3 regions of the Streptomyces sp. NPDC024017 genome follow, and region 3 is predicted to be linked to each of the others. Evidence: riboswitches for the same ligand, from Rfam matches in the RefSeq annotation. Region 3 holds a riboswitch; each other region holds the start of a gene.

Region 1 (9,815 bases), on a different contig from region 3:
TCGCGGATGAACTCGCGGTAGGCCTCGTCGAGGACCACCAGCACATCGCTCGGGACCCGGTCGAGGAAGCGCTCCAGCTCCGCCCGCCGCACCACCGTGCCGGTCGGGTTGTTGGGGTTGCAGACGAAGATCAGCCGCGTCCGGTCGGTGATCGCGTCGGCCATCGCGTCGAGGTCGTGCACATCCCCGGGCGTCAGCGGCACCTGGACCGACCGGGCGCCGCTGATCTGCGTGATGATCGGGTACGCCTCGAAGGAGCGCCAGGCGTAGATCACCTCGTCGCCGGGGCCGGAGGTGGCCTGGATCAGCTGCTGGGCGACACCGACCGAACCGGTGCCGGTGGCCAGGTGGGAGAGGGGCACGCCGAACCGCTCGGACAACTCGTTCATCAGCGCCGTACAGGCCATGTCCGGGTAGCGGTTGAAGTTGCCGGCCGCCGCCGTCACGGTCTCCATCACGCTCGGCAGCGGCGGATACGGGTTCTCGTTGGAGGACAGCTTGTAGGCCACCGGACCACCTGCCGCGGCGGGCTTGCCCGGCTTGTAGGTCGGGATCCCCTCCAGCTCGGCGCGCAGCTTCGGGCTCGTCTCGCTCACCGCAGTCCTCCTCGTGAAGACCGGCGGCCCATGACCGCCGCCGACATCCATTACTCCTCACCTTATGAGGATTCGGCGCCGCTGCGTATAGCCACGACCGAGCGGCCGCCTCCACCCCACCGGCATCAGGGGCATCACCACACCAAGGCGTACGAATCTGGGGGCGCGCCGCACATATATCTACGCGCCGGTGGTGCACGCCGTGGCGCGCATCCCCCGTGCAGGTGAGTTGAGACCTCTTCGCAACATCGGCCACTAGGCAGGCCCGTGCGCGCCGACAAGACACGTACTGCCATGAGAGCGCTCAACACCCATGGTTTCCAAAGCAATTGGGGTTGAATGATCATGCAGAAACGTGCCTGTCAACGCGTGCATATGCGTCCGCACTACCCCACCTCATGAGCCCTACTATCGGCTCGCCATGACAGCAGCAGGGAAGCACCAGGTGAGCCGCGCGGAAACCTCACGGCGAGGCAGTCGGCCGGGTCGGGCCGGTATCAGAGACGTGGCCGCCGCCGCCGGAGTCTCCATCACGACCGTCTCCGACGCCCTCAACGGCAAGGGTCGGCTCCCGGACGCCACCCGGCGCCATGTCCGGGAAGTCGCCGACCGGCTGGGCTACCGGCCCTCGGCCGCAGCCCGGACCCTCCGTACCGGCAAGTCGGGGCTCATCGGCCTGACCGTGACCACGTACGGGGATGAACCTTTCACCTTCACGGAGTTCGCGTACTTCGCCGAGATGGCGCGGGCCGCCACCTCCGCCGCGCTCGCCCGCGGCTACGCCCTCGTCATCCTGCCCGCGACCTCCCGCCACGACGTGTGGTCGAACGTCGCCCTGGACGGCACGGTCGTCATCGACCCCTCCGACCAGGACCCGGTGGTCAGCGAGCTCGTCCGGCAAGGGCTGCCGGTCGTCTCCGACGGCCGCCCGGCCGGTGCGCTGCCGGTCACGGCCTGGGTCGACAACGACCACGAGGCCGCCGTCCTCGGCATCCTCGACCACCTGGCCGACGCCGGCGCCCGCCGCATCGGCCTGCTGACCGGCACGAGCACGGACACGTACACCCACCTGTCGACCACCGCGTACCTGCGCTGGTGCGAGCGTGTCGGCCAGGATCCGGTGTACGAGGCCTACCCGGCGCACGATCCGTGCGCGGGCGCCGTCGCCGCCGACCGGCTCCTCGCCCGGCCCGACCGGCCCGACGCGGTCTACGGACTGTTCGACCCGAACGGCACCGACCTGCTCGCCGCCGCCCGCCGCTACGGCCTGCGCGTCCCCGACGACCTGCTGCTGGTCTGCTGCAGCGAGTCCACGGTGTACGCCAACACCGAGCCGCCCGTCACCACGCTCTCCCTGAAGCCGCGCCGCATCGGCACGGCGGTGGTGCAACTCCTCATCGACGCCATCGAGGGAGTGGAATCCGATCGCCCGGTGGAGCAGGTGATACCGACGGAGCTGATCGTGCGCACCTCGTCCCAGCGACGCCCGCCGCGCACGACGGTCAGCCCTCCGCGATCGCCCGAGGAGACGTAGGTCCCGCACCCGGGTAAGAGGAACTCCGTCCTCCTGGGGAGAAACAGGGCCGGTCCCCCGGAGAGAAGGGATCGTTCTCGCGAAGAGAAGAAGAGCGAGGACGGTCACACGGTGGTCAAAGCCCGGCTCAATCGGGGCGAAAGCCGCGGTGAACTGGACTCTTGCTCTGATTCACCACCCCTGGGTCATCACATGGCGCGATCCGCATTCCTATGATGGGCCCACGACACCCGCGGGCCGCTACGACCAGGCAGTCCGATGCGGTGCAATGCGGCGCGATGGTGGAGGGGTCGATGACTCAGGGGGCCGGTCAGGGACCCGAGGTGGAGCGGACGGCGACGTTGCGCGACTTCCGGGTGCCCGCGTACGTCCACGAGGCCGGTCCGTACGTCCACAGCGTTCACCCCGGCGAGGTCGCCCCGCCGCCCGAGGAGACCTACCCCGAGGGATACACGCCGACCCAGCGCGACCTTCCCGTCGTGAACCGGGGCGACACTGTCCAGGTGACCGTGGACCCCGAGACCGTCGCCGCCCCGCAGGGCACCACCGGGCAGGGCCCGCTGTACGTCGTGGGTGACGTGCACGGCTACCTCGACCAGCTGGTGTCGGCCCTCCAGGAGAAGGGCCTGCTCGACGCCGCCGGCAACTGGTGCGCGGGCACCGCCCGGCTGTGGTTCCTCGGCGACTTCACCGACCGCGGTCCGGACGGCATCGGCGTCATCGACCTGGTGATGCGGCTGTCCGCGGAGGCCGCCGCGGCCGGCGGCTACTGCAAGGCGCTCATGGGCAACCACGAGCTCCTGCTGCTGGGCGCGAAGCGGTTCGGCGACACCCCCGTCAACTCCGGCGCGGGCACCGCCACCTTCCAGGCGGCCTGGCTGCTCAACGGCGGCCAGAAGACCGACATGGACCGCCTCCAGGACCACCACCTGCAGTGGATGTCCCGCCTGGACGCCATCGAAGAGGTCGACGGCCACCTGCTCGTCCACTCCGACACCACCGCCTACCTCGACTACGGCCGTTCCATCGAAGAGGTCAACGACACCGTCCGCGAGACGATCACCCGCAACGACGCGGACGAGGTCTGGGACCTGTTCCGCAAGTTCACCAAGCGGTTCTCCTTCCGCGACGAGGGCGGCGCGGACGCCGTGCGCTCCCTGCTCGATACGTACGGGGGCACCCGCATCGTTCACGGGCACAGCCCGATTCCGTATCTGCTGGGCGAGGTCGGCGCCGAGGAGGACGAGGACAACGGCGACCCCGTGATCGAGGGTCCGCACGTCTACGCCGACGGACTCGCCATCGCGATGGACGGCGGCGTGACCATGGCCGGAAAGCTGCTGGTCCAGCAACTGCCGCTGGAGACGTGAACGTTCACCGGGCAGGCGTTCCCCTTCGGAGGACCGGACCGGTGAGGGGTCAATTTCGGTAAACCCCCTGTCACCGCATACCGTCACCGCTCTACCATCGGCTTATCCGTAGCAGGCTCCCCTCCGTTTCTGCCCGACGGCTCGTCAGCATGCCGAGCCCCAAGCCCTACGGAGCATCGGGGGATGCACATGAACAGCGTTCCGCAGCACCTGCTGAGCGAGGACCGCCAAGAATACGAGCGGATCCTCGATGAGGCGCTGCGCTCCGCACCACACCGTCCGGAACTGGCCGCTGTAGGACGGCGGCTCAACCCCGAACAGCTGCGCACCATGGCGCTGAACGCCACCGCGCTCATCACGGCGGCCGCGTCGACCGAGTACCAGCACTACGTCAAGGTCCGCGACGAACTGCGTCAGCCGGCGTCCGCCGGCTCCACAGCCGTGCGCGAGTCCGGTTCCTCCGAGTCGGGCACGGGCGCGTCGGGGCTCGCCGCCACCATGGGAGGGGTCGCCGAAACCGCCGGGGCGGGCGCCGTCGCCGTCGTCGCCGTCCTCGCACCCGTCCTGGCCGGAACCGCCGCGGCGATCTTCCTGCTCGTCGGCTACATCCTGCAGATGCTCGACCCCGAGCAGGGGTTCGCCCGGACCATGCTCACCACGGGCTGGGTGTTCGGCGCCGTGACCGCGGTCGCGATCCTCGTCGCCGCGGTGGGGCTGCTGCTCACCGCGCTGCGCAACAAGCCCACGGCCGAAGGCGGGCCGTACGGCGAACTGCAGGGCGAGGTGGCCCAGGCCAAGGAGGCCTGGCACGAGGCCCTGCTGGAACGCGGCATCCTGCCCTTCCTGCGGGAGGCCCTCGTCGACCCCGGCGCGGCCGCCGCGCTGCATGACACGCCCTCGTCCACGCCGGTCAGCCGCATGCCGCACCTCGGCTACGGCCGCCCGGGGTTCACCAGCCCGGACGACGGCGACCGCGGCTCGCGCCCCAGCTTCAGCAGCCCGGACTACACCAGCCCGGACTTCGGAGGACCGGAGCACCAGCCGGAGTAGCCGTCGGAGCCCGTCCGAGCAGGCACCTCCCACAGGCCGGGGGACCATCGGCCCCCGGGCCTGTGCGCGGCCGGGTCAGTCCGCGATGGGCAGGTACACGCGGTTCCCGCTCGCCGCGAACTCCTTCGACTTCAGGGCCATGCCCTCCTCGACCTCGGTCCGTGTGCCGCCGTGTTCGCGGCGGATGTCCTGCGAGATCTTCATGCTGCAGAACTTGGGACCGCACATCGAGCAGAAGTGAGCCGTCTTGGCCGGCTCCGCGGGCAGGGTCTCGTCGTGGAACTCCCGTGCCGTGTCCGGGTCGAGGGCCAGGTTGAACTGGTCCTCCCACCGGAACTCGAAACGGGCGTCGGACAGCGCGTCGTCCCACTCCTGCGCACCCGGGTGTCCCTTGGCGAGGTCGGCTGCGTGGGCGGCGATCTTGTAGGTGATGACGCCGGTCTTGACGTCGTCACGGTTCGGCAGGCCCAGGTGCTCCTTGGGCGTGACGTAACACAGCATCGCCGTGCCCCACCAGGCGATCATCGCGGCACCGATGCCGGAGGTGATGTGGTCGTACGCCGGTGCGACGTCCGTGGTCAGCGGGCCGAGCGTATAGAACGGAGCTTCCTCGCAGATCTCCTGCTGAAGGTCGATGTTCTCCTTGATCTTGTGCATCGGGACGTGGCCCGGGCCCTCGATCATGGTCTGAACATTGAAACGCTTCGCGATCCGGTTGAGTTCCCCGAGCGTGCGCAGCTCCGCGAACTGCGCCTCGTCGTTGGCGTCCGCGATCGATCCGGGCCTGAGGCCGTCCCCGAGCGAGTACGTGACGTCGTACGCGGCGAGGATCTCGCAGAGCTCCTCGAAGTTCTCGTACAGGAACGACTCCTTGTGGTGCGCGAGGCACCAGGCGGCCATGATCGAGCCGCCGCGGGAGACGATGCCGGTCTTGCGGTTCGCCGTCAGCGGCACGTACGCCAAGCGCACGCCCGCGTGGACCGTCATGTAGTCCACACCCTGCTCGGCCTGTTCGATGACCGTGTCCTTGTAGATCTCCCAGGTCAGCTCCTCGGCCCGGCCGTCGACCTTCTCCAGGGCCTGGTAGAGCGGCACGGTGCCGATGGGAACGGGGGAGTTGCGCAGCACCCACTCGCGCGTGGTGTGGATGTTGCGGCCGGTGGACAGGTCCATGACCGTGTCGGCGCCCCATCGGGTCGCCCAGGTCATCTTCTCGACCTCCTCCTCGATGGAGGACGTCACGGCCGAGTTGCCGATGTTGGCGTTGACCTTCACCAGGAACCGCTTGCCGATGATCATCGGCTCGATCTCCGGGTGGTTGACGTTGGCCGGCAGCACGGCCCGGCCCGCGGCGATCTCGTCCCGCACGACCTCGGGCGACACGTTCTCCCTGATGGCGACGTACTCCATCTCGGGCGTGATCTCGCCGCGGCGGGCGTACGCGAGTTGGGTGACCGCCTGTCCGTCCCTGCCGCGGCGCGGCTGGCGCGGGCGGCCGGGGAAGACCGCGTCCAGGTTGCGGAGGCCGCCACGGGGCGAGGTGTGCTTGATGCCGTCGTCCTCGGGACGGACGGGGCGGCCCGCGTACTCCTCGGTGTCGCCGCGGGCGATGATCCAGTTCTCGCGCAGCGGCGACAGTCCCCTGCGCACGTCGGTGTCGACGAGTGGATCGGTGTACGGGCCCGACGTGTCGTACAGCGTGACCGACTGGCCGTTGGTGAGATGCACCTGACGGACCGGCACGCGCAGGTCGGGGCGGCTGCCCTCGACGTACGCCTTGTGCCAGCCGATGGACTTCCCGGCCTCCTCGGACTTCTCGTCCTGAACGGAGGCAGGCGTGCGTGCGTCCTTGCTGGTCATGAGACCTACTCCCTACGCCGGCATTACCCGGTAACAGGTTCGGCGGTCGACGCAGCGGCTTCCGTCCGGCGACGTTTCGTGTGAAACATCACTCGACTCCGGCGATGTTTCATGTGAAACATCGCTGGGACGGAGGTCAGCGCCCTCTCAGCCCGGTGCTCCGAGCTCCCGCGTGTACAAAAGGTGGCTCCACGCTAGCGGCAATTCTGGCGCGGTGAACAGAGGGCCCCCCTCGTTCTTGCGATGATCGGGCGGTGACCACGACGCAGCGTCCCCCCTACCCACCGCCCGAGCCGCCCCGAGGATCCGGCGCCGGAAGCGGCAACGGCCGTGGTGACGGCCATGATTTCGCCGCCGGGACCGGGCATGAGCCGGCCAGGGGGCAGGGTCCTGAGTTCGGGTACGGCCGTGACGCGGGCTTCGGCCCCGGCCCTGGTTCCGGTCCCGGTTCCGGTTCTGGTCCCGGTGGTGAATATGGGCCGGGCTCCGGTGAGGGCCGGGGTGCCGGTTCTCCCGGTGGCCACGGTGGCCCGCCCACTGGTCAGGGACCCGGCCACGGCCCCGGTGGCGGCGGGCACGGTTCAGGGTCCGGTGGAGGCGGAGGGAACGGCCACGGTCACGACGGAGGTGACGGGCACGGCTCCGGTTCCGCCCCGGGTGGCGGCCACGGGCACTCTCACAACCACGGCCCGGCCACACCCGTCTCCCTGCACCTGCGCAAGATCATCGCGGCGATCCTGATCCCGTTCGCCGCGGCGGTACTGGTCGGCCTCGCCGTGCTGTGGCCGGGCGGCGCCCCGCCGCACGAGCGCACCGGCGTCGGCTTCGACCGGCAGACGCAGGACGCCACGGTCACCAAGGTGGTCGAGGTGAGCTGCAAGGAGGCCGGCGCTTCGGGCGTTCCGCCGACCGGAGACACCTCCACCGCCGAGGGCTCCTCCGCGGTGCAGCAGGAGAAGGGCACCTGCAAGCGGGCGACGATCCGGGTCGACAGCGGCGACGACAAGGGCCGTACGTTCACCGAGATCGTCCAGCCCGACCAGTCCCGCCAGCTGCACGAGGGTCAGAAGGTCGTGGTCGCCTATGAGCCCTCGGCACCGAAGGACCTGCAGTACTCGGTCACCGACATCAACCGCCGCCTGCCCCTGAGCCTGCTCGCCGGCATCTTCGCGCTCGCCGTCGTGGTCGTCGGGCGGATGCGGGGTGTCATGGCATTGGTCGCGCTGGCCATCAGCTTCATGGTGCTGAACTTCTTCATCCTGCCCGCGATCCTGCAGGGCTCGAACCCGCTGGTCGTGGCGGTGGTGGGCGCGAGCGCCATAATGCTCATCGCCTTGTACATGTGTCACGGCCTGTCCGCCCGGACCTCCGTGGCGGTGCTCGGCACCCTCATCTCGCTGTTGCTGATCGGCATCCTCGGCTCGGTGTTCATCGACTGGGCCGCGCTCAGTGGCAACACCGACGACAACACCGGGCTGATCCACGGCCTCTATCCGACGATCGACATGAGCGGTCTGCTGCTGGCCGGCATCATCATCGGCTCGCTGGGCGTACTCGACGACGTGACGGTCACGCAGACCTCGGCGGTCTGGGAGCTGCACGAGGCCAACCCGTCGATGGGCTGGCGCGGGCTCTACCGCGCGGGCATCCGGATCGGCCGCGACCACATCGCCTCGGTCGTCAACACGCTCGTCCTCGCCTACGCGGGTGCCGCGCTGCCGCTGCTGCTGTTGTTCTCGATCGCGCAGAGCAGTGTGGGGACGGTCGCCAACAGCGAGCTGGTCGCGGAGGAGATCGTGCGCACGCTGGTCGGTTCGATCGGCCTGGTCGCCTCGGTGCCGGTCACCACGGCCCTGGCGGCGCTGATGGTCTCGGCCGACCGTCCCGGCACGGAGCCCGCTGTGGAGGCCTCCGCGGTCCCGGCGCGCGGGGGGAGGGGCCGGCGCCGCAAGCGCTGACGCCCCGGCGCCACAGAGGCCTCCGAAAGCCTCAGGCACCCCGGCCGCCGGCGCGTCGGCCTCCAGCGACTCGACCTCGGCCTCGGCCTCGACTCGGCCTCGGCCGCCTCCGATGCAAGAAGATCGCCCGGTCATACGAAGATCGCAGGAAGAAGCGTTCCTGCGCAGCTCGGCGGCACCCGGTGAAGCGTTACTCCACCGTGCCGCCGGGCCCATGCCTCAACCAGCGCCCTGCTCGGCGAGGATGCGGTCCAGAGCCTCGTCGAGGTGCGCGTCGAAGTCGGCGAGCGAGCCTTCCTGGCCCAGCGGCACCAACTTGTCCGTACGGTCCAGGAAAGCGACGAGCGGTGCCGTCGACGACCGGAACAACGCCTGGTCGCTGCCCACCTGAAGCCGGATCAACACCTCGCCCAGCGCGTCGGGATCGACGGGCGTGACCCGCACATCGCCCTCCCCGCACGGCCGGCCGACCCCGTCGATCAGCAACTCCCGCCCGAAAGCCCACGTCACCGGGGCATCACCGGGCAAGTGGAACGTCAGCCGGACGGCATAGGGATCACTGGACTCATAGCGCAGCTCCACCGGAATGCGGAAGGAGAGCTCCTCGGACACGAGAAAGCTCATCATGACCTCTGCTTGCACGGACTCGCGCATCGACAACCCCGTCATTCGCCGTGACTGGCCGGGAACGAACCTCTGACACTTGGTGGAATCTTGCTGAACGTACACAGCAGATCACAAGGAGTGAGTTTTCACATACTGATAGAGAGCCCGAGCGAGGCGAGCAGGCGCCCCATCTCGGCCTGCAACTGGCGGGCCGCAGGCAGCAATCGGTCGGCCTGGTGTGCGGGCAGGGAGATGGCCATCGTCGCGGCCGTGGTGCCGAGGGTGAGCGGAATCGCGGCGCAGACCGCGCCCAGGGCGTACTCCTGACGCTCGATCACCGGTTCCATCCGCCGGATCCGCTCCAGACGCCTCAGCAGGCTGTGGTTGTCGCGCACCGTGTACGGCGTGAGGGGCTGCACCGGGTAGCGGTCGAGGTGGTCACGGCGGGCGTCCTCGTCCAGCTGGGACAGCAGGCACTGCCCGATGGCGTGCGCGTGCCCGGTCTCCCGGAAGTCGGCCCACTCCTCGACCGCCGGGTTGCCGGGGGTGTCGGAGACGCACATGACCTCGATCTCGCCCTCGCGGTACACCGCGTAGTACACGGGGACGCCCAGGACGTCCCGCCAGTGCGCGAGCGCGTCGACGACCGTGCTGCGACGTTTCTGCCGCGCCCCGCTGCTGCTCAGCCGCTCGGCAGCCTCACCGAGGAAGAACAGGCCCTTGTCCCGGCGCAGATAGCCCTCGTGCACGAGTGTGCGCAGCAGGTGGTACGTCGTGGGCAGCGCCAGCCCGGTCTCACGGGCCAGTTGTTTGGCCGGGGCGCCGTACTCGTGCGCGGCGA
Region 2 (9,815 bases), on a different contig from region 3:
CATGGTCAGGGGCACGTCCAGGGCCAGGCCCACGGGCACGTCCAGGGGGCCGCCCCGGCGGGTCCCGCATACGATGCGTATGAAGCGCCTCAGACTCGCCCCATGCCCATCGTGCCCGACGTGACCGACTTCGGCGGAAACCAGGATGACGACCGGGGGGCTGCTCGGCTGAGCGCCCGCCCGGTCCGAAACGACACGAATCCGGAGCCCATGCCCGACGCCTCGCAGCCGGCCCCCAAGCCGCCGAAGAAGAGCGCGGGCCGCGACCTGAGTGCCGCGATAGGGGTCGGTGTCGGGCTCGGTGCGGTGATCGTCGCGTCGCTGTTCGTCGTCAAGGCCGTCTTCGTCGGTGTCGTGGCGGTGGCCGTGGTGGTGGGCCTGTGGGAGCTGACCAAGCGGCTGGAGGAACGCAAGGGCATCCGGGCGCCCCTCGTGCCGCTCGCGCTCGGCGGTGCCGCGATGGTCGTCGCCGGGTACGTCCGGGGCGCCGAGGGCGCGTGGGTGGCGATGGCACTCACGGCACTGGCCGTCCTGGTCTGGCGCATGACCGAACCGCCCGAGGGCTACCTGAGGGACGTCACCGCGGGCGTCTTCGCGGCGTTCTACGTGCCGTTCCTGGCGACCTTCGTCGCGATGATGCTGACCGCGGACGACGGGCCGCAGCGGGTGCTCACCTTCCTGCTGCTCACGGTCGTCAGCGACACCGGGGCCTACGCCGTCGGCTGGCGGTTCGGCCGGCACAAGCTCGCCCCGCGCATCAGCCCCGGCAAGACCCGCGAGGGCCTGCTCGGCGCGGTCTCCTTCGCCATGGTCGCGGGGGCACTGTGCATGCAGTTCCTCATCGACGACGGTGCCTGGTGGCAGGGCCTGGTGCTGGGCCTCGCGGTCGCGGTCACCGCCACGCTCGGCGACCTCGGCGAGTCCATGATCAAGCGGGACCTCGGCATCAAGGACATGGGCACGCTGCTGCCGGGCCACGGCGGCATCATGGACCGGCTCGACTCGCTGCTCCCCACGGCTCCGGTGGTGTGGCTGCTGCTCGTGCTCTTCGTCGGCTCCGGCTGAACCGGCCGTCTTCGCCAGTGAGCTCCTGCCCGGCCGGGCAGGAGCTCACTGACGTTTCGGGGAGACGCCCGAGGGTCTGAAGTGGGACGATTCAGATGTACCTCCCAAAGGAGGCCATCATGGCCATCATCCGAGAGAGCATCGACGTCGACCGCCGGCCCGAGGAGGTCTACCAGTACGTCATGGACACTCAGCGCATGCCGGAGTGGCAGCTGAGCGCCGTGTCCGCGGAGCGCCTCGACGAGGGGCCCGTCGGTGTCGGCACCCAGGTCCGCGTGACCAGGCACATCGGCCGCCGTGTCATGCCGATGACCATGGAGGTCACCGAGTACGACCCACCCCGCAGCTGGGGCATGCGCGGCGTCGACGGCCCCGTCCGGGCACACGTGCACGGGGAGGTCGAGCCCTATGACGAGGGCCGCCGCTCGCACGTCACGATCGACATCGACTTCGAGGGCCACGGCATGGGCAAGGTCATGGTCCCGCTGGTCGTACGCCCCCAGGTCCGCAAGGAACTCCCGCGCAACGAGCAGCTCCTCAAGGACCGGCTGGAGCACAGGGGCGAGTAAGTCCCGCCCGCTCCACGATAAGTAGCACCAGCGCTTACCTCTGAAGTCATTGAGGCGTGCGACGCTCCTGGCTTCAGTCCGTTTCTTGCATTCGCGCGTTCTGGATCGCGGCTCCTGCTCGCGATCGCCCCCCGGGCCGTCCCTGGACCGCGCCAGGCCGGCCGACGCTGACGGACGCCACCCGCAGGTGACCGCCCCCACCCCGCTCCCGGACCGGGCCGCCGCAGTTGATCTGCCACACTGGACGGGTTATGCCTGCACCCGGAGAACTCACTTTCGTAGCCCCGCGCGGAGCCAAGAAGCCGCCGCGGCACCTCGCCGATCTCACTCCTGCCGAGCGCAAGGAGGCCGTTGCCGCTGTCGGGGAGAAGCCGTTTCGTGCCAAGCAGCTCTCGCAGCACTACTTCGCGCGGTACGCGCATGATCCGGAGCAGTGGACCGACATTCCGGCCGGTGCCCGAGGGCGGCTGCAGGAAGCGCTGCTGCCCGAGCTGATGACCGTGGTGCGGCATCTGTCGACCGACCAGGGCACCACCCGCAAGACGCTGTGGCGGCTGTTCGACGGCACGCTCGTCGAGTCCGTGCTGATGCGCTACCCGGACCGCGTGACCATGTGCATCAGCTCGCAGGCGGGATGCGGCATGAACTGCCCGTTCTGCGCGACCGGGCAGGCCGGGCTGGACCGGAATCTGTCCACGGCCGAGATCGTGCACCAGATCGTGGACGGGATGCGGGCGCTGCGTGACGGGGAGGTCCCCGGCGGGCCCGCGCGGCTCAGCAACATCGTCTTCATGGGCATGGGCGAGCCGCTCGCCAACTACAACCGGGTCATCGGCTCCATCCGGCGGCTCACCGACCCCGAGCCCGACGGGCTGGGGCTCTCGCAGCGTGGCATCACCGTCTCGACGGTCGGGCTCGTCCCCGCCATCCACCGGTTCGCCGACGAGGGCTTCAAGTGCCGCCTCGCCATCTCGCTGCACGCTCCCGACGACGAGCTGCGCGACACCCTCGTGCCCGTGAACACGCGCTGGAAGGTCCGGGAGGTCCTGGACGCCGGCTTCGAGTACAGCGCCAAGTCGGGGCGGCGGCTGTCCATCGAGTACGCGCTGATCCGGGACATCAACGACCAGGCGTGGCGCGGTGACCGGCTCGGGCGGCTACTCAAGGGCAAGCCCGTGCATGTCAATCTCATCCCGCTGAACCCGACGCCGGGGTCGAAGTGGACCGCCTCGCGGCCCGAGGACGAGAAGGCGTTCGTGGAGGCGATCGCCGCTCATGGTGTGCCGGTGACGATCCGGGACACCCGTGGTCAGGAGATCGACGGGGCGTGTGGTCAGCTCGCGGCCACCGAACGGTAGTCTGACCGTCGTAAGCACACCTTCATATTCGACACCTGCACATTCCGACAGGGGAGCGCCACAGCGCTGAGAGTGCGGCACACGGCCGCAGACCCTCCGAACCTGGCCCAGGTCATTCTGGGTAGGGAGATCGGTCACCACTCGAGCTGTTGCGCCCTGCCCGGGACCCCGGAAGTCCCGGGCAGGGCCGCGTCTTCTCCTGGTCACTCCAGGAGGAATCCAGTGAGCATCAACGCAAAGCGGCTGACGGCGGCGGTCGTCGGGCTCGGCATGGCCGGCACGCTCGCCGCGTGCGGGTCGTCCGACGGCAGCCAGGGGTCCGGCGGTGACTCCAAGACCGTGACGCTCGTCAGCCACGACTCGTGGGCCGCGTCCAAGGACGTCATCGCGGCCTTCGAGAAGCAGTCCGGCTACAAGGTCGACGTCCTGAAGGACGGCGACGCCGGGCAGGCCGTGAACAAGGCCATCCTTACCAAGGACAACCCGCAGGGCGACGTCTTCTTCGGCGTCGACAACACGCTGCTGTCCCGCGCCCTCGACAACGGCCTGTTCCAGTCGTACGAGGCGAAGGGATCCGACCTGATCCTGCCGGAGTACCGCGTCGACCAGGACAAGCACCGGGTCACGCCCGTCGACACCGGCGACATCTGCGTCAACTACGACAAGAAGTACTTCGCCGACCACAAGCTGGAGCCGCCGCGCAGCTTCGACGACCTGGTCAAGCCGCAGTACAAGAACCTGCTCGTGACCGAGAACGCCTCCGCCTCCTCGCCCGGTCTCGGTTTCCTGCTCGGCACCGCCGCCAAGTACGGCGACGACGGCTGGGAGGGCTACTGGAAGAAGCTCAAGGCCAACGGCGTGAAGGTCGTCGACGGCTGGGAGCAGGCCTACAACGTGGAGTTCTCCGGCTCCAGCAGCGGCAAGAAGGCCAAGGGCGACCGGCCGCTCGTCGTGTCGTACGCCTCCTCGCCGCCCGCCGAGGTGCTGTACGCCGACCCGAAGCCCACCTCCGCCCCGACCGGGGTCGCCGAGGGCACCTGCTTCCGGCAGGTCGAGTACGCGGGGCTGCTCAGCAACGCGAAGAACACCAAGGGCGGCAAGGCGCTCCTGGACTTCCTGCTCACCAAGGAGTTCCAGGACGACATGCCGATGAACATGTTCGTGTACCCGGTGCGCGAGGGCGCCCAGGTGCCGCCGGAGTTCGTGAAGTACGGGCCGCAGGCGAAGGACCCGGAGACCATGGACCCGGCGAAGATCGCCGACCACCGCGACCAGTGGGTCAAGTCGTGGACCTCACTCGTACTGAAGTAGCCGCTCGGAAGCGGGGCGCGGCGGCGCGGTTCGGTCTGCTGGCCGTGCCCGTCGCGTTCTTCGCGGTCTTCTTCGCCTACCCCGTCACCGCGATCGTCGCGCGCGGCCTCAAGGTTGACGGGGCCTGGCACCTCGGGCGGATCGGGGAGGTGCTGGCGCAGTCCGACGTCCGGCACGTCCTGTGGTTCACCACCTGGCAGGCGCTGGTCTCCACCGTGCTCACGCTGATCGTCGCGCTCCCCGGCGCGTACGTCTTCGCGCGCTTTGAATTCCCAGGAAAGCAGGTCCTGCGGGCGGTCGTGACCGTCCCGTTCGTGCTGCCGACGGTCGTCGTCGGTACGGCGTTCCTGGCGCTGGTGGGGCGGGGCGGGCTGCTCGACGAGCTGTGGGGCGTACGCCTGGACACCACCGTGTGGGCGATCCTGCTCGCGCACGTCTTCTTCAACTACGCGGTCGTCGTCCGCACCGTCGGCGGGCTCTGGGCGCAGCTCGACCCCCGGCAGGAGGAGGCGGCGCGGATGCTCGGGGCGTCCGGGCTGAAGGCCTGGCGGCAGGTCACCCTGCCTGCCCTCGCCCCGGCCGTGGCCGCCGCCTCGCTCATGGTCTTCCTGTTCACCTTCACCTCCTTCGGTGTCGTGCAGATCCTCGGCGGGCCCACCTTCTCCACCCTGGAGGTGGAGATCTACCGGCAGACGTCCGAGATCTTCGACCTGTCCACGGCGGCCGTGCTGACCCTGATCCAGTTCGTTGCGGCGGGCGCGGTCCTCGCCCTGCACGCCTGGACCGTGCGGCGGCGGGAGACCGCGCTGCGGCTGGTGGACGCGTCCGTGACCGCGCGCCGGCCGCGCGGCGCGGGGCAGTGGGCGCTGCTGGGCGGGGTGCTCGTCACCGTCGCCGTGCTGCTCGTGCTGCCGCCGGCCGTGCTGGTGCAGCGGTCTCTCGGCGCGCCGGGCTTCGGCTACTACCGGGCGCTGACCAGCGAGGACGGGGGAGTGTTCCTGGTCCCGCCGATCGAGGCGATCGGCAATTCCCTGTCGTACGCCGTCGCCGCCACGCTCATCGCAGTGGCGATCGGGGGCCTGGCCGCGGTCGCGCTCACCCGCCGGGACGCCGGACGGTTCGTGCGCGGCTTCGACGCGCTGCTGATGCTGCCCCTCGGGGTGTCCGCGGTGACCGTCGGCTTCGGCTTCCTGATCTCCCTCGACGAGCCGCCGCTGGACCTCAGGTCCTCCTGGATCCTGGTGCCGCTCGCGCAGGCGCTGGTCGGGGTGCCGTTCGTGGTGCGGACGATGCTGCCCGTGCTGCGGGCGGTGGACGTGCGGCTGCGGGAGGCGGCCTCGGTGCTGGGGGCCTCGCCCTGGCGGGTGTGGCGGGAGGTGGACCTGCCGATGGTGCGGCGGGCGCTGCTGATCGCGGCCGGGTTCGCCTTCGCCGTTTCCCTCGGGGAGTTCGGCGCGACGGTGTTCATCGCACGGCCCGACCGGCCGACGCTGCCGGTGGCGGTGGCCCGGCTGCTCGGGCGGCCCGGTGACCTCAACTACGGGCAGGCGATGGCCCTTTCGACGATTCTGATGGTGGTGTGCGCCGTGGCCCTGCTGGTGCTGGAGAGGCTCCGCACGGACCGGACGGGGGAGTTCTGATGCTGCTCGCTCTGCAGGGCGCGACGGTCCGCTTCGGCGGGCGGGCCGTGCTGGACGCTGTCGATCTGGAGGTCGTCGAGCACGAGATCGTGTGCGTGCTCGGCCCCAGCGGCAGCGGCAAGTCGACCCTGCTGCGGGCGGTGGCCGGGCTGCAGCCGCTCGACTCCGGGCGGGTGGTGCTCGACGGGCGCGACCAGGCGGGTGTGCCCGCGCACCGGCGCGGGGTCGGGCTGATGTTCCAGGACCACCAGCTGTTCCCGCAGCGGGACGTGGGCGGCAACGTGGCGTTCGGCCTGCGGATGCGCGGTGAGCCGAGGCGGCAACAGGCCGAGCGAGTGCGGGAGTTGCTGGACCTCGTGGGACTGCCGGGTGCGGGCCGCCGGGCCGTCGCCGCGCTGTCCGGCGGGGAGCAGCAGCGGGTGGCGCTGGCCCGGGCCCTCGCGCCGAGCCCCCGGCTGCTGATGCTGGACGAGCCGCTGGGGCAGCTCGACCGGTCGCTGCGGGAGCGGCTGGTCGTCGAACTGAAGGAACTGTTCGGCCGGTTGGGCACGACCGCGCTTGCCGTGACCCACGACCAGGGGGAGGCCTTCGCGCTGGCCGACCGCGTCGTGGTGATGCGGGACGGGCGGATCGCCCAGTCCGGTACGCCCCTTGAGGTGTGGCAGCGGCCCGCCGACGCGTTCGTGGCCCGCTTCCTCGGCTTCGAGAACGTGGTCGAGGCGACGGTCGGGGCGGAGGCCGCGGACACGCCGTGGGGCAAGGTGCCGGCGCCGGAGGGCGCTCCGCAGGGCACACGGACCCTACTGGTGCGGCCCGCCGGGGTGCGCCTGGTGCCCGCCGACGCGGGCCTGCGCTGCACCGTGGCCGCGCGCACCTTCCGGGGCACCCATGTCGCCGTGCACCTCCAGCCCCAGGGCGCCCCGCGCTTGGAGGCGGCGTGCGCGCTGCGGGACGCGCCGGAGACCGGGGACGAGGTCGGCGTGGAGTTCGACGCGGCCGAAATCGTGGTGCTCGGCTGATCGTCCGCCGCCTAGGGTGCGGGGCATGACGCCGTTACTCGCACACGACCGCTACTGCGACGAAATCGCCCGCCAGGTCGGCCTGTTGAGGTCCGTGGTGACATCCGGCGCCGATCTGTCCGGCACCGTGCCGACCTGCCCGGAGTGGTCGCTGGAGGACCTGGTCCGGCACATGGGCGCTGCTCTGCGCTGGGTGGAGTTCATCGTGCGGACCCGGGCCCAGGAGGAGGTGCCCGAGGAGCGGGTGCCGGGCCTCGCCGGACCCGGAGCCCGGGGTGACGCCGCCGCACTGGACGCATGGCTGGCGGAGGGCGGCGAGCAGGTCGTCACGGCACTGCGGGAGGCGGGGCCGGACACGAAGGTGTGGAGCTGGGCGGGGATTCTCAACTCCGGTTTCTGGGCCCGCCGGATGACGCACGAGATCACCGTGCACCGCGCGGACGCCACCCTCGCCGCGGGACTGCCCTACGAGGTTGCGCCCGAGGTGGCCGCCGACGCGATCGACGAGTGGCTGCAGATCGTGGAGTTCGTGCAGCGGACCGTGCCGCAGGACGAGGTGAGCGAACTGCGCGGCCCCGGCCGCACCATCCATCTGCACGCCACCGACACCCGACCCGGCCTCGACGCCGAGTGGCTCGTCGAACTCACCGAGGACGGTGTCACCTGGCGCAGGGGCCACGAGAAGGCCACGGTCGCCCTGCGCGGACCTCTCACCTCCGTGCTGCTCGCGTTCTACCGCCGGCTGCCCCTGGACGCCCGGGAGCTGGACGTGCTCGGCGACCGGGAGCTGCTGGAGTTCTGGCTGCAGCGGGCGACGTTCGGGTAGGACGAGACGTGGCCCGCTCCCCGGATCAGGGGGCGGGCCACGTCACAGTGTGCGCAGGCGTCAGCTGTCGCTGTCCGCCCCGCGACGGCGCATGCCGAAGAACACCGCACCGCCACCGACGACGACCAGGGCCGCCGCGATGCCGGCGATGAGGCCGGTGTTGGAGTCGGCACCGGTCTCGGCGAGGTTGGAGTCACCGGCCGGGGCGGGCACGTTGCCCGCGGGCGAGGTGCTCTGGCTCTCCGACGGCTCAGGAGCCGGGCTCTCGCTCTCCTCGGCCGGCTCGGAGGGGGACGCCGACGGGGTCGGCGTCGCCGGGGGAGTCGAAGCCGGGGGAGTCGAAGCAGGGGGCTCCTCCTCCTTCTTGCAGGCGGTCGCCGGGGTGACGAGGTTCGGCTTGATGTCCTCGTCGACGTAGCCGGCGGCCTTGACGTGAATCCGGTACTCGGCGTTCGGCTTCCACTTCTCGGCGAAGGTGATGGTGGTGCCCTCGCGCGAGCCCTTGACCACCTGCTCGCCGATCTTCTTCACGTCGGCGCCGTTGTTCTCGAGGTACACGGTGACCGTCGCCGGGATGCCGGCGGGGTCCACGTCGGTGACGGTGATGACGCCCTTGTCGCCGTCGCACTTCGCCTCGGCGGAGAACTCGCTGATGTCGCAGGCGAGCGCGTGGCCGGCGGTACCGAGCGCGAGCGCGGCCGAGGCGGAGACGACACCGATGACGCGCACGGCACGTGCGCGGCGGGATACGGACAGAACTGCCACGTTTGTCCTTTACAGGATTGCTAAAGCGGGGGGTTGAGGCGGTGTTGACTGAACATCAGCACCACCGTGAGGCTCACAGGTCTATAAGCGCTGCATAAGTAGTGTCAACGCATATGCAGGTTGCAAGCACTTGCTTTGCCTTCTTATTAACCGCCGAGACGTTTCAACGCCTCCGGCGCCTCCTCGATGCGGTCCACCAGCGCGATCCGCGCCTCCATCGAGCGGCCCCCGGCCAGCGACCGGAGCAGCGGCCACGCCGGCAGCTTCTCCGTCCAGTGCGCGCTGTTCACCAGCACCATCGGCGTCGGCTCGCCGCGCGACTCGTAGTAGTTGGGCGTCGCGTTGTCGAAGATCTCCTGCACGGTCCCGGCGGCGCCCGGCAGGAACACCACACCCGCGTTGGACCGGGCCAGCAGGCCGTCCTCGCGGGTGGCGTTGGCGAAGTACTTGGCGATGTGGGAGGCGAAGGCGTTCGGCGGCTCGTGGCCGTAGAACCAGGTCGGGATGCCCACCGAGCGGCCGCCCTGCGGCCAGCGGGTGCGTATCTCGAAGGCGGCCGAGGCCCACTGGGTGATCGACGGCGTGAAGTGCGGTGCCTTGCCGAGGAGTTCGAGCGACTCGGTGAGCATCTCGTCGCCGAACGGGGCGGCGTACGCGCCGAGGTTCGCCGCCTCCATGGCGCCCGGGCCGCCGCCGGTGGCGATCGTGAAGCCGGCGCGGGCCAGCTCCCGGCCGAGCCGTGCGGCGCCGGCGTACTCCTCGGTGCCGCGGGCCATCGCGTGGCCGCCCATGACACCCACGACCCGGGCGCCGGACAGGAGTTCGTCGAGCGCGTCCGATACGGAGTCGTCGTGGACCGAACGGAGCATGGACGCGTAGATGTCGCGGTCCGCCTTCGTGCGCTGGAACCAGGCGTAGGCGAGGGCGTCGGGCGTGGCCTCGTAGCCGTCGGCCAGCGACTCGAAGAGTTCGTCCGGTGAGTAGACCAGGCCGCGGTACGGGTCGAACGGCAGGCCCGGGACAGGCGGGAAGACCAGGGCGCCGTCGGCTCGGACCTTCGCGTCCGCGTCCTCGCGCATCGCGCAGCCGAGGAAGACCGCGCCCGCCGTGTCCGTGGTGAGCAGCTCACGCGTACGGTCCGTCAGGTCGACGGCTTGGACGCGGTGTCCGGCGAGGGTGCCGCGCGCCGAGACGGTCGCGTCGAACTCCTCGAGGGTCTCTATCTCACGGTCGTCATGGTGGGCCGCATGGGCGGGCATCGT
Region 3 (9,815 bases):
CCGCGGCGGCGCTTGCTGCCGCCCAGCACGGGCGCGTTCATCGCCCAGCCGGACGCGAAGCCGCTGCGGAACGACAGGGTGACGTAGGTCTGCCCGACCGCGAAGGCGGCCGCACCCAGTCCGATCACCACGACCGACGGGATCAGGACACCGACGACGACACCGAGGAACCCGACGAAGGCCAGAAGCCGCCAGCGCAGCCGCGCCTTGTACTGCAGCAGCACCTCGCCCAGCAGCCACAGCGCGACGATGCCGAACGCGATGTAGAGGACCGTCCAGCCCATGTACGCCCCTCTCCCAGTGGCCGCTACGCAGTGTGTCGTATACCGGTGCGAACGGTCTAGGCCTGCGGTGAGTGGTGCAGGCCCAGGTTCTCGTAGATTTCCAGTGTCGCGGTGGAGTTGTTGAGCGTGATGAAGTGCAAGCCGGGCACACCCTCGGCGAGCAGTTGCGCACAGAACTCCGTGGCGAATTCGATCCCAATGGAGCGTACAGCGGCCGGATCGTCTTTTGCTGTGAGGATCCGCTCTTTCAGGACAGGCGGGAACGCGGCGTTGGTGAGGGACCCGATCCGCTCCAGGGTCTTCACGCTCGCGATCGGCATGACCTCGGGAATGATCGGGGTGTCGCAGCCGGCGGCCGAGACCCGGTCGCGCAGCCGGAGGTAGTCCTCCGGCTGGAAGAACATCTGCGTGATGGCGTAGTCCGCGCCCGCCCGGCACTTGTCGACGAAGTGGCGGACGTCGGTGTCCCAGTCGGCGGAGCGCGGGTGCATCGCCGGGAAGGCGGCGACGCCCACACAGAAGTCGCCGGACGCCTTGATCAGCTCGACGAGTTCGGCGGCGTAGGCGAGGCCCCGGGGATGCGGCACCCAGTCGCCCATCGGGTCGCCGGGCGGGTCGCCGCGCAGGGCGAGCATGTTGCGGATCCCGGCGTCGGCGTACTGGCCGATGATGTTGCGCAGGTCGGCCACCGAGTGGTCGACCGCGGTGAGGTGGGCGATCGGGGTGAGGGTGGTGTCGGAGGCGATCGCCTCGGTCGCCTTGACCGTGCCCGCGCGGGTGGAACCGCCCGCGCCGTAGGTGACGGAGACGAAGTCCGGCGCCACGGCCTCGACCCGGCGCAGCGCGTTCCACAGGTTCCGCTCGCCCTTCGGGGTCTTGGGGGCGTAGAACTCGAACGAGTACGTCGTCTTGCCGTCCGCGAGCATGTCGCGGACGGTGCGAGCGTGGTCCGACCTGATGGATGCGGTGCCGAGGGCCATACGGGCAGGTTAGCCAGGGGCGGTCGGTCCCCCAACCGGGGCCCGACATTTGCCCGAATTGTCCACCTGTTGTCCATCCCTTGGACAACCCGTCGTCACTACGCCTCCCGCAGCCGCTTCGCGAATTCGGCCGCCGCGGCCCCCGGGTCGTCGGCCTCGGTGATCGCCCGTACGACGACGACGCGCCGGGCGCCCGCTTCCCGGACCTGGTCGAGGTTGCCCAGGTCGATGCCGCCGATGGCGAACCAGGGCCGGTCGGTGCCGAGGGCGGCGGTGTACCGGACGAGGTCCAGGCCGGGGGCATGGCGGCCGGGCTTGGTGGGGGTCGGCCAGCACGGGCCGGTGCAGAAGTAGTCCACGCCCTGCTGGACGGCGGCCGCGGCGGCCTCGGACTCGGCGTGGGTGGAGCGGCCGATGAGGACGTCGTCGCCGAGGAGCGCGCGGGCCGCGGGGACCGGGAGGTCGCCCTGGCCCAGGTGCAGGACGTCGGAGCCGGCGGCGTGGGCGACGTCCGCCCGGTCGTTGACCGCGAGCAGCTTGCCGTGCCGGGCACAGGCGTCGGCGAAGACGGCCAGGTGCTCCAGCTCCTCACCGGCCTCCATGCCCTTGTCCCGCAACTGCACGATGTCGACCCCGCCGCTCAGCACGGCGTCGAGGAACTCCCCGAGGTCGCCCTGCCGCTTGCGCGCGTCGGTGCAGAGGTAGACCCGGGCGTCGGCGAGCTGGGCCCGTGCGGTGGCGGCTGCGGTGCCGGTCATGCGTGTCCCCCTGGGTGTCGTGGCGTGCGGCGGCGCCTCTGTCCCGCTCCGAGCGCCTCGGGCACCTTACGCCTGCCCCTGGAGTCCGCCACGGCCCACGGGACGCCACCGGGCTCTCCAGGGGACGCCCGCGGCCCCGGACGGGCGCGAGCGGCCGCCGGACCGTGACCCCTCGGGTCACGGCCTCCACATCGGGCGGTTGTCAGGTCCGGCCCCGGTCACACGGCACCGGACGGTTGTCACGTCGGGGCCGGGTCAGACCGCGAGCGCCTGGGCGCGGCGCTTCACCTCCGTGCCGCGATTCTCGCTGAGCGCCTGCGCGGGGGTGCCGGGCAGGCTGTCGTCCGGGGTGAAGAGCCACTCCAGCATCTCTTCGTCCGTGAAGCCGTCGTCCCGCAGGAGCGTCAAGGTCCCGGACAGGCCCTTGACGACCTTGTCCCCGTCGATGAAGGCGGCAGGGACGTGCAGCGCGCGGTTCTCACCTCGGCGTACGGCGATGAGCTGGCCGTCCTTGACCAGCTGCCGCACACGCGTCACCTCGACGCCGAACTGTTCGGCGATGTCGGGGAGGGTGAGCCAGGCGGGGACGAGAGCATCGATCTTTGCGTCAATCTCGGTCACGGAACCAGCCTGCCATTAGCCACTGACAGTCGGAAGTCGGCCCGGCCCACCCGGGCGCACGCGCCGGGCCCGGCGCCTATGCCGCCGCGGCCTTCATGGGCCTGGCCGGATCCGCCAGCAGCACCGGATTCATCGGTGTGCCCGACTCGATCAGGCGACGGCCCTGCGCCAGGTCCCGGGGCCTGCCCACCGCCAGCAGCGCGACCAGCCGCTCGTCGCGCAGCCAGCACACCGTCCAGGCCGGTCCGGAGGGGTCGCCCCGCCACAGGGTCGTGTCCGCGGCCGCGTGGTGCCCGGCGTACTGGACGAACCGACCGAACTGCTCGGACCAGAAGTAGGGCACCGGGTCGTACACCGCCGGCGTCTGACCGGTGGCCCGGCCGGCGATGTTCACGGCGACCGTGCGCGGTCCCTGGAGGGCGTTGTCCCAGTGGTGGACCAGCAGGCGCTCGCCGTAGCGCCCGGAGGGGAAGGAGGCGCAGTCGCCGACCGCGTACACGTCCGGCGCCGACGTGCGCAGATGCTCGTCGGCGACGATCTCGCCGTGGACGCCGAGCTCGATCCCGGAGCCGGCCAGCCAGGCCGTCGCGGGGCGGGCGCCGATGCCGACGACGACCGCGCCCGCGGGCAGCCGCGTGCCGTCGTCGAGGAGCACGGCGTCCGGCTCGACGCGCTCCACGCGCGCGTGCGTCCGCAGTACCGCGCCCGCGGCGGCGTACCAGCCGGTCATCGGGGCGGCGACCTCGGCGGGCAGTGCCCCGGCGAGCGGCCGTTCGGCGGCCTCGACGACGGTCACCGCGCAGCCCGCCTCGCGCGCGGCCGTGGCGAACTCCGCGCCGATCCAGCCCGCACCGACGACCACGATGTCCTGCTGGCGGGCGAGCACGGGCCGCAGCCGCTCGGCGTCGTCCAGGGTGCGCAGCAGATGCACGCCGGGCACGCCCTCCGCACCGGGCAGCCGGACCGGTTCGGCGCCGGTCGCGACGACCAGGACGTCGTACGGCACGGCCCCGGCCTCGGTGTCCAGCTCGTGGTCGGCGGGGCGCAGGCCCAGCACCTCGCAGCCGAGCCGCAGTTCGATGCCGAGGGCTTCGAAGTCGACGTCGAAGGCGGAGCCCTCGGACTTGCCGAGCAGGACGGCCTTGGACAACGGGGGCCGGTCGTAGGGCTGGTGGGGCTCGGCGCCGATCAGGATCACGTCACCGGTGAAGCCCTGCTCGCGCAGGGCCACGGCGGTCTGCACCCCGGCCATGCCCGCACCCGCCACGACGACGCGCCGCGGCGCGGACGAACCTGGTTCCTGCGTCTGCTCGCTCACCTGATCACCATAGACACCTGACGAATTGTCAGTCAGTGCTCATGCGCCGTGACCTGCTCCACAACGCTCGTGCCGTTGCCCCGCTGGGACTCCCACTCCCAGGTCTCCTCCAGCCGCACCCGCCCGTCGGGCAGCTCCACCACCGCCGAGACGCAGTGCCCCGAGGCCGTGGTCCCGTCCCGCTTGAGCTGGACGTACCGGAAGTCCAGCCGGTCACCTTCCCGGGTACCCACGAGATGCCCGCGTACGACGTCGCCGCCCGTGTACTCGGCCCAGATCTCGCCCTCCCGCTCGTGGTACGTGAACCGGGTGCGGGTGCCCACCTGGCCCGGTGCCTGGTCGGCGACCGGGGCGAGGACGAGACCGTCGAGGGATCGGGCCATGGACGGAGGCTCCCTTACTGCGGCATACGGCATCGGGCTAGGGTGGCCAACGTAAAGCACTCGCGGGAGCCCGGACGCACCGGGCTGAGAGGGAGGCTGGCGGCCTCCGACCGTACGAACCTGATCCGGGTCATGCCGGCGAAGGGAGGGGCTGGACGCCCATGTCGCCTACGTCCACCACGTCAGACGTCCTTGTCATCGGGGGCGGGATCATCGGCCTGGTCACGGCCTGGCGGGCCGCGCAACGCGGGTTCGCCACGGCCGTCGTGGACCCCGAGCCGGGCGGCGGAGCCGCACAGGTGGCGGCCGGCATGCTGGCCGCCGTCACGGAACTGCACTACGGAGAGCAGACCCTGCTCGGCCTGAACCTCGCCTCCGCCCGGCGCTACCCGGACTTCGCCGCCGAGCTCACCGAGCTGACCGGCCAGGACCTCGGCTACCGCCGCTGCGGCACGCTCGCCGTGGCCCTGGACGCGGACGACCGGGCCCACTTGCGCGAACTGCACGCCCTGCAGCAGCAGTCGGGCCTGGAGTCGCAGTGGCTGTCGGGGCGCGAGTGCCGGCGCCTGGAGCCGATGCTCGCGCCGGGCGTGCGCGGCGGGCTGCGGGTCGACGGCGACCACCAGATCGACCCGCGGCGGCTGGCCGGGGCCCTGGTCGCGGCGTGCGAGCGGGCGGGCGTGGTCTTCCACCGGGCGTGGGCGGAGCGGCTGACTGTCGTACGGGACCGGGCCGCGGGTGTCGTCCTGGCCGACGGGACGGAGGCGGCCGCCGGGCAGGTGGTGCTCGCCGGGGGCAGTCTCAGCGGCCGGCTCGCGGGCGTCCCGGAGGACGTGCTGCCTCCCGTGCGGCCGGTGAAGGGGCAGGTCCTGAGGCTGACCATGCCGCAGCGGCACGGGCCGTTCCTGAGCCGGACGGTGCGCGCGGTCGTGCGCGGCAGCCACGTCTACCTGGTGCCCCGCGCGAGCGGTGAACTCGTCATCGGGGCGACCAGCGAGGAGCTGGGCTGGGACACCACCGTGACCGCGGGCGGCGTGTACGAGCTGCTGCGGGACGCGCACGAGCTGGTGCCGGGCATCACCGAACTGCCGCTCACCGAGACCCGGGCCGGGCTGCGCCCCGGCTCCCCCGACAACGCGCCGCTGCTCGGCCCGACCGGTCTCGACGGGCTGCTGCTGGCCACCGGGCACTACCGCAACGGCGTCCTGCTCACCCCGGTGACCGGCGACGCCATGGCGCACGTCCTGGCCACGGGTGAACTCCCCGAGGAGGCCCGCCCCTTCTCCCCCAAACGCTTCTCTCCCGCCACCGCACTCACGGAGCAGCCCGCATGAACATCTCCGTCAACGGGGAGCCCCGGGACGTCCGGCCCGGCACGGCTCTCGACACCGTCGTGAGGTCGCTCACCGCCTCCGCCTCGGGCGTGGCCGCCGCCCTCAACGAAACCGTCGTCCCGCGCACGCAGTGGCCCTCCACGCCCCTTTGCGAGGGAGACCGCGTGGAAGTCCTCACCGCCGTCCAAGGAGGCTGACCATGGCCGACGATCCGTTTGTCCTCGGTGGTACGTCCTTCACGTCCCGTCTGATCATGGGCACGGGCGGGGCGCCCAGCCTCGACGTGCTGGAGCGGTCGCTGGTCGCGTCCGGGACGGAGCTGACGACGGTCGCGATGCGCCGGGTGAACGCCTCGGTGCACGGCTCGGTGCTGTCCGTCCTCGACAAGCTCGGCATCCGGGTGCTGCCCAACACGGCGGGCTGCTTCACGGCTGGCGAGGCCGTCCTCACGGCCCGTCTCGCACGCGAGGCCCTCGGCACCGACCTGATCAAGCTGGAGGTCATCGCCGACGAGCGCACGCTGCTGCCGGACCCGATCGAGACGCTGGAAGCGGCCGAGACGCTCGTCGACGACGGGTTCACGGTGCTGCCGTACACCAACGACGACCCCGTGCTGGCGCGGAAGCTGGAGGACGCGGGCTGCGCGGCGATCATGCCGCTCGGCTCGCCGATCGGCTCCGGGCTCGGGATCCGCAACCCGCACAACTTCCAGCTGATCGTCGAGCACGCGCGCGTGCCGGTGATCCTGGACGCGGGCGCCGGTACCGCCTCGGACGCGGCCCTGGCGATGGAGCTGGGGTGTGCGGGTGTGATGCTCGCCTCGGCGGTGACGCGGGCGCAGGAACCCGTGCTGATGGCCGACGCCATGCGGCATGCCGTGGAGGCGGGTCGGCTGGCCTACCGGGCGGGGCGGATTCCCCGGCGGCACTTCGCGGAGGCGTCGTCCCCGACGGACGGCATGGCCGCGCTGGACCCGGAGCGGCCCGCTTTCCGGTAGGGGGCGGAACACACGTCACAGGTCGGCTGCAGTCCCGCGCCGAAAACAGCCGGGGGGACAGGGCTGTCGGTCGTGGCTCGTACACTCGCCTGCGTGGACACGACCCTTCAAGACCCCTTGGTCGGGCAGGTGCTCGACGGCCGATACCGCATCGACGCGCGGATCGCTGTCGGCGGGATGGCCACGGTCTACCGGGCCGTGGACACCCGGCTCGACCGGGTCCTCGCCCTCAAGGTGATGCACCCCTCGCTCGCGGTCGACGCCTCGTTCGTCGAGCGGTTCATCCGCGAGGCGAAGTCCGTGGCCCGGCTGGCCCACCCGAACGTGGTGCAGGTCTTCGACCAGGGCACGGACGGCTCGTACGTGTACCTGGCGATGGAGTACGTCGCGGGTTGCACCCTGCGGGACGTGCTGCGCGAGCGCGGGGCCCTGCAGCCGCGTGCCGCCCTGGACATCCTGGAGCCGGTGCTGGCCGCGCTGGGCGCCGCGCACCGCGCCGGGTTCGTGCACCGCGACATGAAGCCCGAGAACGTCCTGATAGGGGACGACGGCCGGGTCAAGGTCGCCGACTTCGGCCTCGTCCGGGCCGTGGACACGGTGACGAACACCACCGGCACCGTCCTCGGCACGGTCTCGTACCTCGCCCCCGAGCAGATAGAGAACGGCACCGCCGACCCCCGCGTCGACGTGTACGCGTGCGGCGTGATGCTGTACGAGATGCTGACCGGCGACAGGCCGCACGACGGGGACTCCCCCGCCGTGATCCTCTACAAGCACCTGCACGAGGACGTCCCGCCGCCCTCGGCCGCCGTGCCCGGCCTGGCGTACGAGCTGGACGCGATGGTGGCCTCGGCGACGGCCCGCACTCCGGCCGTCCGCCCGCACGACGCGGTGGCGCTGCTCGCGCAGGTCCGCGACGGACGCGGCCGGCTGAGCGAGGACGAGCTGGACGCGGTGCCGCCGCAGGCGCTCACGGTGGACCACGACAACGGCGACGACCGGACGACCGTGATCCCGCGCGCCCTGGCCACGCCGCGTCCGCTGCCGGTCAACGAGGACGACGAGGCCTCCGGGGCCGCCCTCAACCGCACCAGCCGCCTGGCGTCCCCGCCGCCGCCCCCGCCGTCCCGGCGCCGCTCGGGATCCCGGCGCGGCCCGGTGGCGATCGTCGTCGCCGTCCTGCTCGCGCTCGGCCTCGGCGCCGGTGTCTGGTACATCAACTCCGGCCAGTTCACCGAGGTCCCGCCGCTGCTGGCGAAGACCCAGGAGCAGGCCGAGGACCGGCTGCAGGACGCCGGCCTGGAGCTCGGCAATGTGAAGCACGCCTACAGCGACACCGTGAAGCGCGGCCAGATCATCAGCACCGACCCGAAGGCCGGGACGCGCATCCGCGGCAACGACTCGGTGGGCATCACCGTCTCCGACGGCCCCGAGACCGTGCGCGTGCCCGACCTGGCCGGCCAGAAGCTCGCCGAGGCGCGGGGCCAGCTGAAGGAGAGCGGGCTGGAGCCGGGCATGGTCACCCGGGAGTTCAGCGACAACGTGCCGCGCGGCTCGGTGATCTCCGCGCGCCCGGCCGACGGCACGAAGGTGCGCGCGGGCACGGCCGTCGCGCTGGTCGTCAGCAAGGGCAGCCCCATCGACATCCCCGACGTCACCGGCTCGGACGAGGCGGACGCGAAGGCCGAGCTGATCGAGGCCGGCCTCAAGGTGAAGATCGCCACCGAGCGGGTCAACTCCTCCGAGTACGACAAGGGCCAGGTCGTCCGGCAGACGCCGAAGCCCGGCGGCCGGGCGGCCGAGGGCGACACGGTGACGCTGACGCTGTCCAAGGGCCCCGAGATGATCGAGGTCCCGGACGTGGTCGGCGACAGCGTCGACGCCGCCAGGCAGGCGCTGGAGGGCGCCGGTTTCGAGGTCGACGAGGACCGCGGGCTGCTCGGCCTGTTCGGCGACGAGGTCAAGAGCCAGTCCGTCGAGGGCGGCCAGCGGGCGCCCAAGGGCTCGACGATCACCATCAAGATCAGGTGACGACGGCGGGCGGGGAGCCCGCGGACGGGGCAGGGCCGGACGCATGACACCCTGAACGGGTGAACAGTCAGCTGTCCGGCCCCTCCCGCAACCCGGTGGGCGGCCACGTCCCCGTGGCCGGTGGGCTCCATTCCGTAGGCCTGTCGTACGCCCGTGACCTGAAGGCGGAGACCGTCCAGGTCTTCGTCGCCAACCCGCGCGGCTGGGCCACGCCGACCGGAAACCCGAAGCAGGACGAGGCGTTCCGCGCGGCGTGCGCGGCCGAGTCGATCCCCGCCTACGTGCACGCCCCCTACCTGATCAACTTCGGCTCGCACACCGAGGCGACCGTGGAGCGGTCGGTGGAGTCGCTGCGGCACTCGCTGCGGCGCGGGCGGGAGATCGGGGCGCTGGGCGTGGTCGTGCACACGGGCAGCGCGACCGGCGGCCGGGAGCGGTCGGTGGCGCTGAAACAGGTGCGGGAGCATCTGCTGCCGCTGCTGGACGAGTTGACCCACGAGGACGACCCGTTCCTGCTGCTGGAGTCGACGGCCGGCCAGGGCGCCTCCCTGTGTTCACGGACGTGGGACTTCGGCCCGTACTTCGAGGCGCTGGACGCCCACCCGATGCTCGGCGTGTGCCTGGACACCTGCCACATCTACGCCGCAGGGCACGACCTGACGGGCCCCAGCGGCATGCACCAGACGCTGGACCTGCTGGTGGACACGGTCGGCGGGGGCCGGCTGAAGCTGATCCACGCCAACGACTCCAAGGACGTGGTGGGCGCGCACAAGGACCGGCACGAGAACATCGGCGTCGGCCACATCGGCGAGGACCCGTTCCGGGCCCTGATGACCCACCCCGCGACCGAGGGCGTGCCGCTGATCATCGAGACGCCGGGCGGCAAGCAGGGGCACGCGGCGGACGTGGAGCGGCTGAAGAAGCTGCGCGACGGCTGAGCCCGTCAGAGGTCGGGGCCGTCCCCGGGCTCCTCCTGGTACGAGTAGCGCTGCTCCTGCCAGGGGTCGCCGATGTTGTGGTAGCCGCGCTCCTCCCAGAAGCCCCGCCGGTCGGCGGTCATGTACTCCACGCCGCGCACCCACTTGGGGCCCTTCCAGGCGTAGAGGTGG

Evidence for each region. Region 3 has a riboswitch for thiamine pyrophosphate ahead of thiO (glycine oxidase ThiO). Riboswitches for the same ligand answer to the same signal wherever they lie in the genome.
Region 1: linked by a shared signal. The riboswitch ahead of thiC (phosphomethylpyrimidine synthase ThiC) and the one ahead of thiO (glycine oxidase ThiO) in region 3 are both predicted to bind thiamine pyrophosphate.
Region 2: linked by a shared signal. The riboswitch ahead of AB0G20_RS33885 (thiamine ABC transporter substrate-binding protein) and the one ahead of thiO (glycine oxidase ThiO) in region 3 are both predicted to bind thiamine pyrophosphate.

Annotation. Positions count from the first base shown of each region.
Region 1 is NZ_JBEZYZ010000002.1:189,777-199,591, forward strand. Features, by position in the region: gene hisC (histidinol-phosphate transaminase) at 1-596, opposite strand, end outside; gene AB0G20_RS05640 (LacI family DNA-binding transcriptional regulator) at 1,018-2,130, shown strand; gene AB0G20_RS05645 (metallophosphoesterase) at 2,409-3,500, shown strand; gene AB0G20_RS05650 (hypothetical protein) at 3,684-4,550, shown strand; gene thiC (phosphomethylpyrimidine synthase ThiC) at 4,626-6,410, opposite strand; TPP riboswitch at 6,403-6,592, opposite strand; gene AB0G20_RS05660 (YibE/F family protein) at 6,665-8,368, shown strand; gene AB0G20_RS05665 (SsgA family sporulation/cell division regulator) at 8,588-9,022, opposite strand; gene AB0G20_RS05670 (IclR family transcriptional regulator C-terminal domain-containing protein) at 9,121-9,815, opposite strand, start outside.
Region 2 is NZ_JBEZYZ010000015.1:119,379-129,193, reverse strand. Features, by position in the region: gene AB0G20_RS33900 (phosphatidate cytidylyltransferase) at 1-1,065, shown strand, start outside; gene AB0G20_RS33895 (SRPBCC family protein) at 1,185-1,634, shown strand; gene rlmN (23S rRNA (adenine(2503)-C(2))-methyltransferase RlmN) at 1,886-2,992, shown strand; TPP riboswitch at 3,032-3,138, shown strand; gene AB0G20_RS33885 (thiamine ABC transporter substrate-binding protein) at 3,263-4,303, shown strand; gene AB0G20_RS33880 (iron ABC transporter permease) at 4,279-5,943, shown strand; gene AB0G20_RS33875 (ABC transporter ATP-binding protein) at 5,943-6,962, shown strand; gene AB0G20_RS33870 (maleylpyruvate isomerase family mycothiol-dependent enzyme) at 6,988-7,788, shown strand; gene AB0G20_RS33865 (LAETG motif-containing sortase-dependent surface protein) at 7,849-8,544, opposite strand; gene AB0G20_RS33860 (LOG family protein) at 8,700-9,815, opposite strand, start outside.
Region 3 is NZ_JBEZYZ010000012.1:269,497-279,311, forward strand. Features, by position in the region: gene AB0G20_RS30490 (hypothetical protein) at 1-284, opposite strand, end outside; gene metF (methylenetetrahydrofolate reductase [NAD(P)H]) at 341-1,264, opposite strand; gene thiE (thiamine phosphate synthase) at 1,363-2,022, opposite strand; gene AB0G20_RS30505 (Rv2175c family DNA-binding protein) at 2,278-2,643, opposite strand; gene AB0G20_RS30510 (FAD-dependent oxidoreductase) at 2,720-3,961, opposite strand; gene AB0G20_RS30515 (hypothetical protein) at 3,994-4,344, opposite strand; TPP riboswitch at 4,397-4,508, shown strand; gene thiO (glycine oxidase ThiO) at 4,506-5,678, shown strand; gene thiS (sulfur carrier protein ThiS) at 5,675-5,875, shown strand; gene AB0G20_RS30530 (thiazole synthase) at 5,878-6,675, shown strand; gene pknB (Stk1 family PASTA domain-containing Ser/Thr kinase) at 6,769-8,706, shown strand; gene AB0G20_RS30540 (deoxyribonuclease IV) at 8,766-9,644, shown strand; gene AB0G20_RS30545 (sulfite oxidase-like oxidoreductase) at 9,650-9,815, opposite strand, start outside.